DNA from 2 places in the Kluyvera sp. NPDC087067 genome. Region 2 is predicted to be linked to the other one. Evidence: predicted binding sites of a transcription regulator. Region 2 holds the regulator's gene; the other holds the start of a gene.
The links. Region 2 encodes PurR, which represses purine synthesis genes. Its sites were predicted from a motif close to CANGCAAACGTTTGCNTG; they were not measured.
Positions count from the first base shown of each region.

Region 1 (8,013 bases), on a different contig from region 2:
CAGACCCAGCACATCTTCGCGAGTGGTGGTTTCGTTCAGGGTGATCCCCACGGCGTTCAGGATGTCGCTACGCAGGTTAATCTCAGCGGCTTGCGCGCGCGCCAGTACGGCGGCTTTGTCGGCCACTTCGACACACAGGGTGTCAAAGTAGTGCGCAAAACGCAGCTTCTGGCCTTTTTGTTGCAGGCCGGCAGCCAGAATATCGGTCAGACGGTGGATACGATTGGCGATACGTTTCAGGCCAACCGGGCCGTGATAAACAGCATACAGGCTGGCGATGTTCGCCAGCAGTACCTGCGAGGTACAGATGTTGGAGTTGGCTTTCTCGCGGCGGATATGCTGCTCACGCGTCTGCATCGCCATGCGCAGGGCGGTATTGCCCGCCGCATCTTTCGATACGCCGATAATACGGCCCGGCATCGCGCGCTTGAATTCATCTTTGGCTGCAAAGAACGCCGCGTGTGGGCCGCCGTAGCCCATCGGTACGCCGAAACGTTGAGCGGAGCCGAAGACAATGTCCGCGCCCTGCTTACCCGGTGCGGTTAACAGCACCAGCGCCATAAAATCAGCGGCAACGCTTACGACCACTTTGCGCGATTTCAGCTCAGCGATCAGCTTGCTGTAGTCGTGAACCTCGCCGGTCGTACCTACCTGCTGTAACAGCACGCCGAAGACGTCCTGATGCTCGAGCGCCTTGTCCGCGTCATCCACAATCACGTCAAAGCCGAAGGTTTCCGCACGGGTGCGCACCACGTCCAGCGTTTGCGGATGCACGTCAGCGGCGACGAAGAAGCGATTCGCATTTTTCAGTTTGCTGACGCGTTTAGCCATTGCCATGGCTTCAGCCGCGGCGGTCGCTTCGTCCAGCAAGGAGGCGGAGGCCATATCCAGGCCGGTCAAATCCAGCGTCACCTGCTGGAAGTTGAGCAACGATTCCAGGCGCCCCTGCGACACTTCCGGCTGATACGGAGTGTAAGCCGTGTACCAGCCTGGATTTTCCAGCATATTACGCTGAATAACCGGCGGCAGCTGTACCGGGGTGTAGCCCATGCCAATGTATGACTTAAAGCGCTTGTTGCGGCTGGCAATCGCCTTCAGCTCTGCCAGCGCGGCGAATTCTGTCGTGGCGTCGCCTACCTGTGGCGGCGTAGCAAGCTGGATATCTTTCGGCACGATCTGCCCAATCAGCGCATTTAATGAATCTGCGCCGACGGTTTTGAGCATTTCATGCTGCTGTTGGGCATCCGGCCCGATGTGACGTTCAATAAACGCGCCACGGTTTTCAAGCTGGCTTAAAGTCTGTGTCATGAGCGATGGTTCCTGAAACGTGCGGTGAATCGAGATTATCTAACTGAACTGCCCGGTGGCGCTTCGCTTACCGGGCCCACATCACGTAGGCCGGATAAACGCAGTGCCATCCGGCACAACCTTACTCGTTTTCTAATAATGCTTCGTATGCGGTTGCATCGAGCAACGCGGCAACCTGCGATTCGTCACTGGCTTTAATTTTGAAGATCCAGCCGCCTTCATATGGTTCACTGTTCACAAGCTCCGGTGAATCACCCAGTTCTTCGTTGACGGCGACAATTTCACCGCTGATTGGCGCGTAAATATCAGAAGCCGCTTTAACGGATTCTGCGACCGCACAGTCATCGCCCGCGCTAACGGTGGCGCCTACGTCCGGCAGGTCAACAAAGACCATATCGCCCAGGAGCTCCTGCGCGTGCTCGGTAATCCCCACGGTGTAGCTACCGTCAGCTTCTTTGCGCAGCCATTCGTGTTCTTTGCTGTATTTCAGTTCTGCTGGTACGTTGCTCATCAAAAATTCTCCAGAATAAGAATAGGTTACGCGACGGCCTTGCCGTTACGCACAAAAATAGGTTTGGTCACTTTCACCGGCATTTCGCGGTTACGGATTTGCACAATTGCCGTTTCGCCAATCCCTTCCGGGACGCGAGCCAGCGCAATGCTGTGGCCTAAAGTTGGCGAGAAGGTGCCGCTGGTGATCGTCCCTTCACAGGCGTTGCCGTTGGCATCGGTAAAGCGTACCGGCAGTTCGCCGCGCAGAACGCCTTTCTCTGTCATCACCAGGCCGACGAGTTGTTCAGTCCCTCTCTCGCGTTCTTGTTCCAGTACGTCGCGACCAATAAAGTCACGATCGGCCGGTTCCCAGGCGATAGTCCAGCCCATATTGGCAGCCAGCGGCGAAACGCCTTCATCCATCTCCTGACCGTACAGGTTCATGCCCGCTTCCAGACGCAGCGTGTCGCGCGCGCCCAGACCGCAAGGCTTCACGCCAGCCTGTACCAGCTTTTGCCAGAAATCAGCGGCCTGCTCTTTCGGCAGCGCAATTTCATAACCCGCTTCCCCGGTATAGCCGGTCGTCGCGATAAAGAAGTCGCCCGCCTGTACGCCAAAGAACGGTTTCATGCCGTCAACGGCCTGACGCTGCTCATCGGTAAACAGGCTATTGGCTTTCGCCTGCGCGTTCGGCCCCTGTACCGCAATAAGCGACAGGTCATCACGGACGGTGATGTCGATGGCATAAGGTTCGGCGTGTTGGGTAATCCAGGAGAGGTCTTTTTCGCGGGTAGCGGAGTTAACAACGAGGCGGAAATAATCTTCGGTAAGGTAATAGACAATCAGGTCGTCAATCACGCCACCCGAGGCATTTAGCATGCCGCTGTAAAGCGCTTTACCCGGTTTGGTGAGCTTTGCGACGTCGTTCGCCAGCAGGTAGCGCAGAAATTCTCGGGTTCTCGGGCCGTGGAGGTCAACGATGGTCATATGCGACACATCGAACATCCCGGCATCGGTACGCACCGCGTGGTGTTCATCAATCTGCGAGCCATAGTGCAGCGGCATCATCCAGCCGTGGAAATCTACCATGCGCGCGCCACATAACACGTGCTGATCGTACAAAGGCGTTTCTTGAGCCATCATATCCTCGTTTTGTAAATCGCACCACAAAACCTGACGCCGATCCCCGTCTAAGGCACCGACGCAAACGTTATCTTTTCCCTGAACTTACCACTGAACACCGTCGTTAACCATCAAGAAAAAAGGGCCATCACATTAGCTTATGACCCAAAGACGCCAAAAATCATACAGAACTATCAACTGCAAAAAAGCGAAATACGCCACATATTATTAACAATAACGGCGAAATATTTAGCACAAGATAATATTTCCTGCGGGAAACAAGGCGTGTTTTCCGTAACAAAAAAATGGATGGATTAATAAAACTAATGCGAAAAATGACGTGAAATTAGATTTTTTCAAATGAGGGAGAGACTCCCGGTGGAATCACCGGGAGTAAAAGTGTGAGCGACTTAACGAAGCCACTCAGGCAGGTCATTCAGGCCCATCGCCTGACGAATTAATTGCGGCTTAACGCCGGGCAGCGTGTCCGCCAGTTTCAGGCCGATATCGCGCAACAGTTTTTTCGCCGGATTTTCCCCAGCGAACAGTTCGCGGAAACCTTGCATGCCCGCCAGCATGACCGCCGCGCTATGCTTGCGGCTACGCTCGTAACGACGCAGATAGAAATGCTGACCAAAATCTTTGCCCTGCGCCTGTAGCCGTTTAAGCTCATTAATCAGTTCAGCCGCATCCATAAAGCCCAGATTAACGCCCTGCCCGGCAAGCGGGTGGATGGTGTGCGCCGCATCGCCGACCAGCGCTAAACGGTGCGCCGCAAACTGGCGCGCATAGCGTCCGGTGAGCGGGTAAATCTGCCGCTCACTCTCCACCTTGCAAAGCCCCAGACGGTTATCAAAGGCAATATTCAGCGCCTGATTAAATTCGGCTGCATCGGCTTGCTGCATCCGCTCAGCTTCCTGCGGCGACAGCGACCAGACAATAGAGCATAAATGAGGATCGGACAGCGGCAGGAAAGCGAGGATACCTTCGCCGTGGAAACACTGGCGCGCGACGGCTTCATGCGGCTCCTCGGTGAGCACGGTGGCGACCAGCGCATGGTGTCGGTAATCCCAGAAGGTCAGCGGAATATCGGCTTTGTTGCGTAGCCAGGAGTTTGCGCCGTCGGCGCCAACCACCAGGCGAGCGGTCAGCATGTTGCCATCTTTCAGGGTCAAAAAGGCTTCGTTCTCGCCCCACACCACCTGCTGTAATTCTGCCGGTGCCATTAACGTGACGTCTGCGCAGCGCTCGGCCTTTTGCCACAGCGCCTGATGAATAACCGCATTCTCGACGATATGCCCGAGATGGCTGTAACCCATGCTGCGGTCGTCAAACGCGATGCGGCCAAAGCTGTCTTTATCCCACACTTCCATGCCGTGGTAACAGCTGGCGCGCTGGGCAACAATTGCCGACCAGACGTCCAGCTTCGATAACAGCTTTTCGCTACCCGCATTAATGGCCGACACGCGCAGCGCAGGCGGCGCATCGGCGGCAAGTGGCTGCGGCAGCGATTGTTCCAGTACTGCAACCCGCAGGCCGCTGCCCTGTAAACCGCAGGCCACCGCCAGCCCAACCATTCCACCGCCTACGATGGCAACATCAACACTTTGCACATTAACTCCTTAAAGCTCTTAACGAGCGACCCAGCCCAGCGTACGCTGCGCCAGCACATCGCGTGCCGGGGTAAATAATTCCATTGCCATCAGCCCCGCGTTGCGTCCGGCAACCAGCGGCGCCCAGCGGTTAGCAAACAGATGCACCAGACCGTCCGTAACGCCAATGGTGGCAGATTTATCCTCTGCCCGCTGGCGTTGATACTGGCATAACAGCGGGTAGTCGCCGATATCGTGATTGTTGGCATGCGCCTGCGCCAGCGTTTCTGCCAGCGTCATCACATCGCGCAAGCCTAAGTTAAATCCCTGCCCGGCAATCGGATGCAGCGTCTGCGCGGCGTTGCCCACCAGCGCCAGCCGGTGTGACACGGTGCGCGTTGCGGTAGATAACGATAGCGGATAAGCGTTGCGCGCCCCGGCCTGGGTAATGCGACCTAATCGCCAGCCAAACGCCTGCTGCAGTTCGTGGCAAAAACGTTCATCTGACCAGCTTAATACCTCGTCATGACGTTCCAGCGGATGACACCACACCAGCGAGCAGCGGTTATGGGACATCGGCAACATTGCCAGCGGCCCGTATTCGGTGAAGCGCTCGAACGCACGTCCCTGATGAGGGACGGCGGTGGTGACGTTAGCAATTACCGCCACCTGATTATACGGTTCCTGCTGCCAGTGAATACCGCACTGCTCGCCCAGCGTTGAGCGCGAGCCATCAGCCGCCACCAGCAGTTTACCGTGCAGCGTTTCGCCGTTATCCAGCGTGACGCTCACGCCGTCGGATTGCCGCTCGACCTGCGTCACTCGTGAAGGACAATGCAGCGTCACGCCGCGCGCTTTGCGCAGCAAGCCGAACAGCCGCTGACCGACGTCATGCAGCTCGACCACGTTACCGAGCGCCGCCAGACGGTAGTCGGCAGCGTCCAGGGTGACAAATCCCGCGTGACCACGATCGCTGACATGCACGGTGGTAATAGCGGTCGCACAGTCGGCAATGGCCTGCCAAAGATCGATTTTCTCCAGCTGCTGACAGGTGCCAGCGGCCAGCGCAATCGCTCGCGCATCAAAGCCCGGGTGCTGGGCGGCGTGAATATCAGCCGCCTCAATCACGTGTACCGGCAGACGGCCAGCGGTAAGTTGCGATGCCGCCAGGGCAAGCGTGGCGCCGGTCATTCCGCCGCCGACGATTATCAGGCTCATAGCTTTCGCGCCGCCGCCATCAAGGCTTCAATGTCATCGGCGTTTTTGACGACGCTGGCGGTGAGGTTTTCGTTGCCGTCTTCGGTTATCAGGATATCGTCTTCAATACGAATACCGATGCCGCGATACTCTGCCGGAACGTCAGCGTCCGGCGCGATATAAAGGCCCGGCTCAACGGTCAGCACCATGCCAGGTTCAAGCACGCGAGAACGTTCTACGCCGTAGGCGCCCACGTCATGGACATCGAGCCCCAGCCAGTGGCTTAAGCCATGCATAAAATATGGGCGATGCGCGTTGTCGGTGATGAGCTGTTCAATATCGCCCTTGAGGATCCCCAGGCCGTGCAGACCGGTAATCATGATCCGCACCACTTCCGTGGTCACTTCCTGAATTGAGGTGCCGGGACGATACAGCTCAAGAGACTTGTACAGCGACGCGAGAACGATGTCATAGATGGCGCGCTGTGCGGGGGTAAATTTGCCGTTAACCGGGAAGGTACGGGTAATATCACCGGCGTAACCTTGATATTCACAGCCCGCATCAATCAGCACCAGATCGCCGTCGCGCAGTTCAGACTCGTTTTCGGTGTAGTGCAAGATACAGCCATTTTCACCGCCGCCGACGATGGTGTTGTAGGACGGATAGCGGGCACCGTGGCGGGAAAACTCATGCAGAATCTCCCCTTCCAGCTGATATTCAAACATGCCCGGGCGGCATTTTTCCATCGCGCGGGTATGCGCCAGCGCGCTAATCTCGCCCGCGCGGCGCAGAATATCAATCTCTTCGCTGTCCTTAAACAGGCGCATTTCGTGCACCATCGGACGCCAATCGATGATTGAATCCGGCGCGGTCAGATTCTGACGCGAGCCTTTACGCAGTTTATCCAGGGCGGTAAAGACAATCTCATCGGCCCAGCCGTATTCGCCCTGAGCGTGATAAATCACGTCCAGACCGTTCAACAGTTGATACAGCTGTTGATTGATTTCGCTGAACGCCAGTGCCCGATCGACGCCCAGTTTTTCCGGTGCCGCATCCTGTCCCAGGCGGCGACCAAACCAGATTTCAGCGGTCAGATCGCGAACGCGGTTAAAAAGGACGCTATGGTTGTGGGTGTCATTGCTTTTAATCAGCACCAGCAAGGCTTCTGGCTCATTAAAGCCCGTGAAGTACCAGAAATCGCTGTTCTGGCGATAGGGATACTCGGAATCCGCGCTGCGCGTCACTTCTGGCGCGGCAAAAATCAGCGCCGCGCTACCTGGCTTCATCTGTGCCAGTAGCGCCTGGCGACGGCGGAGAAACGCTTGCTGTGTCATGACATCTCCTTTCAATCCCTTAGCGCTCCGTTCGCGTGAATACGCCGTCAACAGAGCAATCAGGCTTAGTGTAATGTTGGTTTTTGAACTTCAGGTGCTGTCGGCTGCGGATGCGTGAAAGTATCGTGGCACAAGAGCGCTGCAACACGAACGTATTCAATAATCTCCTCCAGCGACATCTCCAGCTCTTCCTGGTCTTCATCTTCGTCATAACCAAGTTGCGCAATATTACGAAGATCGTCAATGGCTTCGCCAGTTTCATCTTTCACTTTATCAAGCTTAGGCTGCACCATGCCGAGGCCCAGCAGGAAGTGGTTTACCCAACCGGACAGCGCATCGGCGCGCTCAAACACGGTGACGTCATCACCGTCAGGCAGATAAAGCTGAAAAAGAAAACCGTCATCTTCCAGCGCGTCACTGGTTGCGGCATGCATGGCGCGCAGCGACTGAGCCAATTCCTGACCAAAGGCCAGGCCTTCGTTAGTCAGGTCGTGAACCAGCGGCTGCCATGAGCTGTCTTTGTTGCCGCCGCACAGCAGCCCGCTCAGCAGTCCGTGCATTTCAGCGGGGGTCAGACCCACGCCTTGTTGGTTCAATTGCTGGTTTACCAGGGTGTAACCCGGCATTTCGTTCTTTATAGACATGCGCATTCGTCATCGTTGGAGGGATTTCATGATATGCTACCACTTTGGACCCTGGGGATACCAGAAAAGGGCTTGTATGTTCGCACCAGGGTAGCTATAGTGTCGCCCCTTCACGCCCTGAGAGTGAAGGTCGCGCAGTCAATCAGCAGGAAGGTGGCATGTCTGCAGAACCCGTCGATATCCATATTTTTGGCCGTTCACTGCGAGTGAATTGCCCGCCTGAACAAAGGGATGCTTTGAATCAGGCTGCGGACGATCTGAATCAGCGGTTGCAAGATCTAAAAGAACGCACTAAAGTCACAAATACTGAGCAGTTGGTTTTCA
Region 1 covers NZ_JBIUZS010000002.1:376,387-384,399, forward strand. Annotated here, with positions in the region: gene gcvP (aminomethyl-transferring glycine dehydrogenase) at 1-1,308, opposite strand, end outside; gene gcvH (glycine cleavage system protein GcvH) at 1,430-1,819, opposite strand; gene gcvT (glycine cleavage system aminomethyltransferase GcvT) at 1,846-2,940, opposite strand; gene ubiI (FAD-dependent 2-octaprenylphenol hydroxylase) at 3,333-4,535, opposite strand; gene ubiH (2-octaprenyl-6-methoxyphenyl hydroxylase) at 4,554-5,732, opposite strand; gene pepP (Xaa-Pro aminopeptidase) at 5,729-7,045, opposite strand; gene ACIPDS_RS07180 (YecA family protein) at 7,111-7,689, opposite strand; gene zapA (cell division protein ZapA) at 7,848-8,013, shown strand, end outside.
Region 1: the regulator PurR is predicted to act here: its motif matches at 3,001-3,018, upstream of gcvT (glycine cleavage system aminomethyltransferase GcvT).

Region 2 (8,013 bases):
CGTTTGTAACCTTTGATACGGCGGCACTCAGCGGGCTGGCGCTTGGACAAACGGTACTGTCAAAAGCTTGCGCGGCCGCCGGTATGGATTTCGACAGCAGCCAGGCCCACTCGGCGCTGTACGATACCGAACAAACCGCGATTCTGTTCTGCGAAATCGTCAACCGCTGGAAGCGCCTTGGCGGCTGGCCGCTGCCGATAGCCACTGAAGAATAATCGTATAAAAAAAGCGCCGTAAAGGCGCTTTTTATTTTCTGTAGCTGTCTATCGTTGAAACCGTAGGCCAGAAAGCTGCTCGCCATCTGGCATCCCGGGTAGAATGCCGGATGGCGAGCAGCTTTCCGGCCTACACGAACCAGGCAGTTACTCTGCTTTTGGCTCTTCAGCGTATTTTGCCGCGGTCTCTTTAATCAGAGGCTGCAGTTCACCACGCTGGTACATCTCAATAATAATGTCACAGCCGCCAACCAGCTCACCGTCTACCCACAGCTGCGGGAAGGTCGGCCAGTTTGCGTATTTTGGCAGCTCAGCACGAATATCCGGGTTCTGCAGGATGTCGACATAAGCGAAGCGCTCGCCACAGGCAGAAAGCGCCTGCACTGCCTGAGCGGAGAAGCCGCAGCTTGGCAGTTTCGGAGAACCTTTCATGTACAGCAGGATTGGGTTTTCAGCGATCTGGCGCTGAATTTTTTCAATTGTCTCGCTCATTGTCTTGCTTCCTCACACTTCTTTTTACGACAGTAGTCCGCCATTGTAGCGTTTCAGGTCGCGAACCGAAAATAACATTTTGTTCACGCTTTACTATTTTATCGTCTGTTCACTTAAGTTGCTTTATAAATATGTCTTTATCGGCAGTTCACTGAAAAACTTGTTCATTTTTTAGCTCGAGTTGTATCAAATGATGTTTTTTTTTGCAGTTGCTAACGAAACAACGTTTTGGACTAAAAAACAGTATTAACATTTCGTGTTTTTATAGATTAGAATCGTTGGGTTTTGTAAACCATACCCAGGCAAGGATGTACGCCTGATTACTCAGAGGGTTGTTCAGTGGCGCAGATAAAAAAATGGTCGTTCACGCTCTGTGCATTGTTGTTTACATCGTTATCTTTCACGCCGTTGGCGCATGCAACCGGGCATGCCAAAACACCTACGGCGCAAAAATCGCTTCCCGTAAAAGGCAGCGAACGTAAGAAAAAAAGCACAGACACCAAGTCCAACAGCAAGAAAAAATCGTCCTCTACGGCCAGTAAGAAAAAAAACAGCAGCGCCGTGGCGAAAAAGTCAGCACCTTCCTCCAGCCGTAAAAACTCCTCTACGCGTACCGCAAAAGCCAGCAGAAAAGGCAGCACGCTGAAAACGGCTAACCTCGTCACCACCTGCAAACCTGCGCGTAAAGGCCACAAAAAATCCTGCACCACAAGCCCTGCCGAGAGTCAGCCGACGACCATAGCGCAGGCGCACAAAGTTCGCATGCAAAAAGCGCAGAAGACGGCAATGAACAAACTGATGGGCCAGCTCGGTAAGCCTTATCGTTGGGGCGGCAACTCGCCACGTACCGGTTTCGATTGCAGCGGCCTGGTGTATTACGCCTATAAAGATCTGGTCAACATTCGTATCCCACGCACCGCCAATGAAATGTACCACCTGCGTGATGCCCGCCCGGTAGACCGTGGCGAGCTGGAGAGCGGCGATTTGGTCTTCTTCCGCACGCAAGGTCGCGGCACGGCTGACCATGTCGGTGTTTACGTCGGCAACGGTAAATTTATCCAATCCCCTCGTACCGGTCGTGATATTCAAATCACTTCCTTGAGCGAAGATTATTGGGTTCGTCACTATGTTGGCGCCCGTCGCGTAGTCACGCCGAAGACCATTCGTTAATCACTTACCCCGTTTGTTAATAAACGGGGTAAGCTTATCTTTTCTCTCACCTTTTAATTTGCTACTCTACCCTTACTCAATACAAGGTTATTGAGTGCACAAACTATAATAAGGAGAGTAGCAATGTCGTTCGAATTACCTGCATTACCGTATGCCAAAGACGCTCTAGTCCCACACATTTCTGTGGAAACGCTTGAGTACCACTATGGTAAACACCACCAGACTTATGTCACTAACCTGAACAACCTGGTTAAAGGCACCGCGTTTGAAGGCAAAACGCTTGAAGAGATCGTACGTACCTCTGAAGGCGGCGTGTTCAACAACGCAGCACAGGTCTGGAACCACACTTTCTACTGGAACTGCCTGGCCCCTAACGCTGGCGGCGAACCAACCGGCGCCGTTGCTGATGCCATTAACAAAGCGTTTGGTAGCTTCGCGGAATTCAAAGCACAATTTACTGATGCCGCGGTTAAAAACTTCGGTGCGGGCTGGACCTGGCTTGTGAAGAAGGCTGATGGCTCACTGGCCATCGTTTCGACCTCTAACGCGGGTACGCCGCTGACCACCGACGCAACGCCACTGCTGACCGTCGATGTGTGGGAACATGCTTACTACATTGACTACCGCAACGCGCGTCCAAACTATCTGGAGCACTTCTGGGCTCTGGTAAACTGGAAGTTTGTGGCTGAAAATCTGGCTGCATAAGTTGCAAAAAACCCGGCCATCTTCCGCCGGGTTTTATCCATTACGCAGAAGAGTTCCTCTTCTGCGTTTTTATAGACTTACTGACTCGCCAGCGCTTCTTCACCGCGACTGCGGCTACTCAATACCACCACCAACAACGCAAGCCCCGCCACGATTGCCCCCATCACCGGAACAAAGCTATAGCCCATACCGCCTGAAATCACGGCGCCACCGGCTACCGCGCCCAGCGCATTACCCAGGTTAAACGCGCCGATATTGACCGATGACGACAGGCCCGGAGCTTCATGCGCCACGCGCATCACGCGCATCTGTAGCGGAGGCACCACCGCAAAGGTTGCCGCCCCCCATACCACCATGCTCACCGCCGCCCCTAACTGCGTTTGCGCAAGGAACGGAATAGCCAACATGATAACCATTAACAGCAGCAAGAAACCTTTCAACGTTCCGCTCACGGAGCGGTCAGCGAATTTACCGCCCAGGTAGTTACCGATAGAGAAGCCCACGCCTATCAGCACCAGCATCAGGGTAATAAAACCTGACGAGGCATGAGTGATGGTGTGCAATACCGGAGAGATATAGGTATAGAGGGTAAACATTGCCCCTGCCCCCAGTACCGTGGTCAACAGCGCAGAGAGCACCTGCGGACGCACCAGCACAGACAGTTCGCGTTTCACATCCGGCTTCTCCCCCGCTCCACCTTTTGGCAGCGAGAACCACAGGCTTAAAATAGCGATTACGCCAAGCCCTGCGGTGGCCATAAACGACATACGCCAGCCGATGGTTTCTCCAAGCCAGGTTGCAGCAGGCACACCGCCGATATTCGCGATGGTCAGCCCCATAAACATGGTTGCAACCGCACTGGCCTGCTTGTGCTTTGGCACCACGCTTGCCGCAACCACTGAACCCAGGCCAAAGAAAGCACCATGGTTAAGGCTCGTGATAATACGCGACACCATTAAGGTGGTGTAGTCCGGCGAGAACGCCGACAGCACATTGCCGAGGGTGAAGATAGCCATCAGGAAAATCAGCGCATTACGGCGACCGCGATGCGAAAGCAACAGGGTCATTAGCGGCGCGCCTACCATCACACCAACGGCATAGGCGCTTATCAACATACCGGCGGCAGGAATGGAAACATCAACCCCTTTCGCGATAACCGGCAAAAGTCCCATCGGCGAGAATTCGGTGGTGCCGATACCAAAAGCCCCAATGGCTAACGCCAATAAAGGAAAATTCATTTTCATACAAAAGCTCCGCTAAGCCATACGCAGTACGCGGCATGACAACATGGGGCAAAAGCATGACAGCAATCACAGAAAAACAGAAGTGTACAAAACAGCAAAAGATTATTGCTATTTGGATAACAATAAAACGAGAGGGAGCGAATGCTCCCTCACAGGGGGATTAATGCAATATCGCGGTAAACGCCGCCGCGACGATCAGCGCGAGCGCAACGAAGGTAGTACCGAGTGACAACTTAAGGTCGGTGCTCATCAATTTTTCTCCTTTTGATTACCACAGTAAAACTGCGTTTAATCATTTTTGCACACTTAATCGCAAAAATCTTCACAGATTTAGCAGGATGATGGTTTTTGTTCTTCCACTTTGCGTCAGGATAAGTCAAAATTCGACGCTTATTTATAAGCGAACCGGCCATTGACCCCCTCCTGTCGTCCTGTATCGTTTTCCCGGCGAAATGCAATCTGCAAGATTGTACCAGGGTGTGTGAAGGCAAACGTTTTCCTTTCGGTATTTTCAGGGGCAGGCCAGGGTCTGGAGTGAGATGGAATGGCAACAATTAAAGATGTAGCGAAGCGCGCAAACGTTTCCACTACAACCGTATCACATGTTATTAACAAAACCCGTTTTGTCGCTGAAGACACGCGTGAAGCGGTATGGGCAGCGATTAAAGAGCTGCACTACTCGCCAAGCGCCGTCGCGCGCAGCCTCAAGGTTAACCACACCAAATCGATTGGTTTGCTGGCAACCAGTAGCGAGGCGGCTTACTTTGCTGAAATCATCGAAGCCGTTGAGAAGAACTGCTTTGAGAAAGGCTATACCCTGATCCTTGGCAATGCGTGGAACAATCTGGAAAAGCAGCGCGCGTATTTGTCAATGATGGCGCAAAAGCGCGTAGATGGCCTGCTGGTGATGTGTTCTGAGTACCCGGAATCGCTGCTGTCGATGCTCGAAGAGTATCGCAACATCCCGATGGTGGTTATGGATTGGGGTGAAGCCAAAGCCGACTTTACTGACTCAGTCATTGATAACGCCTTTGAAGGCGGGTATATGGCGGGTCGTTACCTGGTGGAACGTGGGCATCGTGATATCGGCGTTATCCCAGGGCCGCTGGAGCGTAACACCGGCGCGGGCCGCCTGGCAGGCTTTATGAAAGCGATGGAAGAGACGATGATTAACGTCCCGGCCAACTGGATTGTGCAAGGCGATTTTGAGCCAGAATCAGGCTATCGCGCAATGCAGCAAATCCTGTCCCAGCACCCTCGCCCCACCGCAATCTTCTGCGGCGGTGATGTGATGGCAATGGGCGCGCTGTGTGCAGCCGATGAAATGGGGCTTCGTGTTCCTCAGGACATCTCGCTTATCGGCTACGATAACGTGCGCAACTCTCGCTTCTTTACGCCTGCGCTGACGACGATTCACCAGCCAAAAGACTCGCTGGGCGAAACGGCCTTCAATATGCTGATGGATCGTATCGTCAGTAAGCGTGAGGAGTCGCAGTCAATTGAGGTCCATCCACGCCTCATCGAGCGCCGCTCCGTGGCTGACGGCCCGTTCCGCGACTATCGCCGTTAAGTCCCTATGCGGACGCCCTATTCCGGCGTCCGCAGCCATTCATCGTTTAACGTCTCACTGTCCCCTAAATACTCTAATAGCCAGCTTAGCGCCGGCGAGGCTTCGCTTTGCTGCCAGGTCAGGCAACAGGCGGCATCCGGGAACGGATTTTCTAAGGTTAAGGCGACCCACTCACCGCTATCAAGCCACGGCTGCGCCCGATGTCCGGGGATCATTGCCGCGCATAGCCCTGCGGAAATGCACGTTTCCGAAGATGCCCAATCGGGGACAACCACTCTTTTCTGGTTATCGAGAAGCCAGGTGGTGCGCTTAGGCAATGAACGAGACGTATCCTCAAGCACCAGTGAGGGCCAGTTGCGCAACACATCATCGCTGAGCGGCCCGTCCATTTGGGCGAGCGGATGGGCATGGGAAACCACACAATGCCAGTTAAGCATCCCCATATCACGAAAAGCAAAACGTCCGCCAATCGGGATAGCCTGGGTGGCACCAATCGCTAATTCCACGCGACCATCCGCCAGCGCGTCCCACACGCCGTTAAATACCTCCTGAAAAACGATAAGCTCGACATCGTTAAAATGACGATAGAAATCTACAATCATCTGTCGCGTTCGCGCCGGTTTAACGATGTTGTCTACCGCAATAGCCAGTTGCCCCCGCCAGCCGTTGGCAATCTGCTGACACTGTTGACGGGTGATCTGCATTTTTTTGATAACAGACCGTCCCTCTTTCAAAAACCAAACGCCCGCAGGCGTAAGTTCCACATCCCGATGGCGCCGTTCAAACAGCGGCACCGCCAGCCATTCTTCTAACTGGCGGACGGTATAGCTCACAGCAGAAGGCACGCGATGAAGCTCCTGCGCCGCCGCGCTAAAGCTACCGTTACGCGCCACGGCATCAACCACTTCCAAAGAATATTCAGACCACATTTTCTGCCTGCAAAAATTTTGAATCCATGACTCAAATATTAGCGTTTCACAACCACCAATGCACTCTCTACACTCTGCGGCATTGTTTATTGATGATAGAAAGGTCGTATTATGCAACCGGGGAAAGGATTTTTAGTCTGGCTAGCAGGGCTGAGCGTGCTGGGTTTTCTGGCAACAGATATGTATTTGCCGGCCTTTGCGGCCATTCAGGAAGACCTGCAAACGCCGGCCTCCGCCGTGAGCGCCAGCCTCAGTCTGTTCCTTGCAGGCTTTGCGGTTGCCCAGCTGTTATGGGGGCCGCTGTCTGACCGTTATGGGCGTAAGCCTATTTTGCTGACCGGTTTAACTATTTTTGCCGTGGGTTGCCTGGGGATGCTGTGGGTGCGCGACGGGACGACTCTGCTGGTGCTGCGATTCGTGCAGGCGGTCGGCGTCTGCGCGGCTGCCGTGACCTGGCAGGCAATGGTCACCGACTATTATCCCGCACAGCGCACAAACCGTATCTTCGCCACCATAATGCCGCTGGTTGGCCTGTCTCCTGCCCTCGCCCCGCTTCTGGGGAGCTGGCTACTGGTCCATTTCGACTGGCAGGCTATTTTCGCGGCATTATTTATCATTACCCTGGTGCTGATGCTACCGGCATTGCGTCTGAAGCCCGCACATAAGAAAAGCCCCACCAGCGAAGAGAAACTGACCTTTATGCGCCTGCTGCGCAGCAAAGACTATCGCGGTAACGTTCTGATTTACGCCGCCTGCTCGGCGAGTTTCTTCGCATGGTTAACGGGTTCGCCGTTTATTCTGCATGAGATGGGCTATAGCCCAACCGTTATCGGCCTGAGCTACGTTCCGCAGACGATCGCGTTCCTGATTGGCGGCTACGGCTGTCGCGCCGCGCTGCAAAAATGGCAGGGTTCTCAGTTGCTACCCTGGCTGCTGGTTGTTTATGCCCTAAGCGTCATAGGTACGTGGGGAGCGGGTCTGATGGAAAATGCCTCATTGACCGCAATACTTATCCCATTCTGCGTGATGGCTATCGCTAACGGGGGGATTTATCCTATCGTCGTCGCTCAGGCCCTGAAACCCTTCCCACAGGCAACCGGCCGGGCGGCTGCGCTACAGAATACGTTACAGCTGGGCCTGTGTTTCCTCGCAAGCCTTGCGGTGTCCACGCTGATTGCTACCCCGCTGCTGACCACCACTTGCGTGATGCTTGTGACGGTATTGCTGGCGGCGATAGGTTACAGAATGCAGCGGGCCGCGCGTGGTGAAGAGCGCGCTGCTGAACAGAGTACTTCTCACGCCTAATCATCATCCATATCAATGCCATGATAAATCGTTAGGACGCTAAGATTTTTAGTTGAATCAATAAACTTAGCGTCCTATACTGGATCGGCATCACATAATTAATATACATTATTGTTATTGAGCGGCGGCAGGATGCCACCCGTTAAACCATGGACTGGCTTTCAGCAAGGGATTCTCCCTTTCTCTATGTTACGTCGGATAGCAGACTCACGAATTTTTCGTGACATTTCTCACAAACCAGAAAAAAGCGTCTACGCTGTTTTAAGGTTCTGATCAACAGGTCGGGATGGAGAGGCTATGAGCACATCGTGTATAGAAGAAGTCAATATACCGGAAGATGACTGGTACCGTATCGTTAGCGAATTGCTCAGTCGAGCAGGCAT
Region 2 covers NZ_JBIUZS010000001.1:695,113-703,125, reverse strand. Annotated here, with positions in the region: gene rnt (ribonuclease T) at 1-215, shown strand, start outside; gene ACIPDS_RS03400 (Grx4 family monothiol glutaredoxin) at 363-707, opposite strand; gene ACIPDS_RS03395 (C40 family peptidase) at 1,047-1,877, shown strand; gene sodB (superoxide dismutase [Fe]) at 2,001-2,582, shown strand; gene ACIPDS_RS03385 (MFS transporter) at 2,660-3,826, opposite strand; gene ACIPDS_RS03380 (YnhF family membrane protein) at 3,987-4,076, opposite strand; gene purR (HTH-type transcriptional repressor PurR) at 4,371-5,396, shown strand; gene punR (DNA-binding transcriptional activator PunR) at 5,414-6,325, opposite strand; gene punC (purine nucleoside transporter PunC) at 6,437-7,630, shown strand; gene cfa (cyclopropane fatty acyl phospholipid synthase) at 7,928-8,013, shown strand, end outside.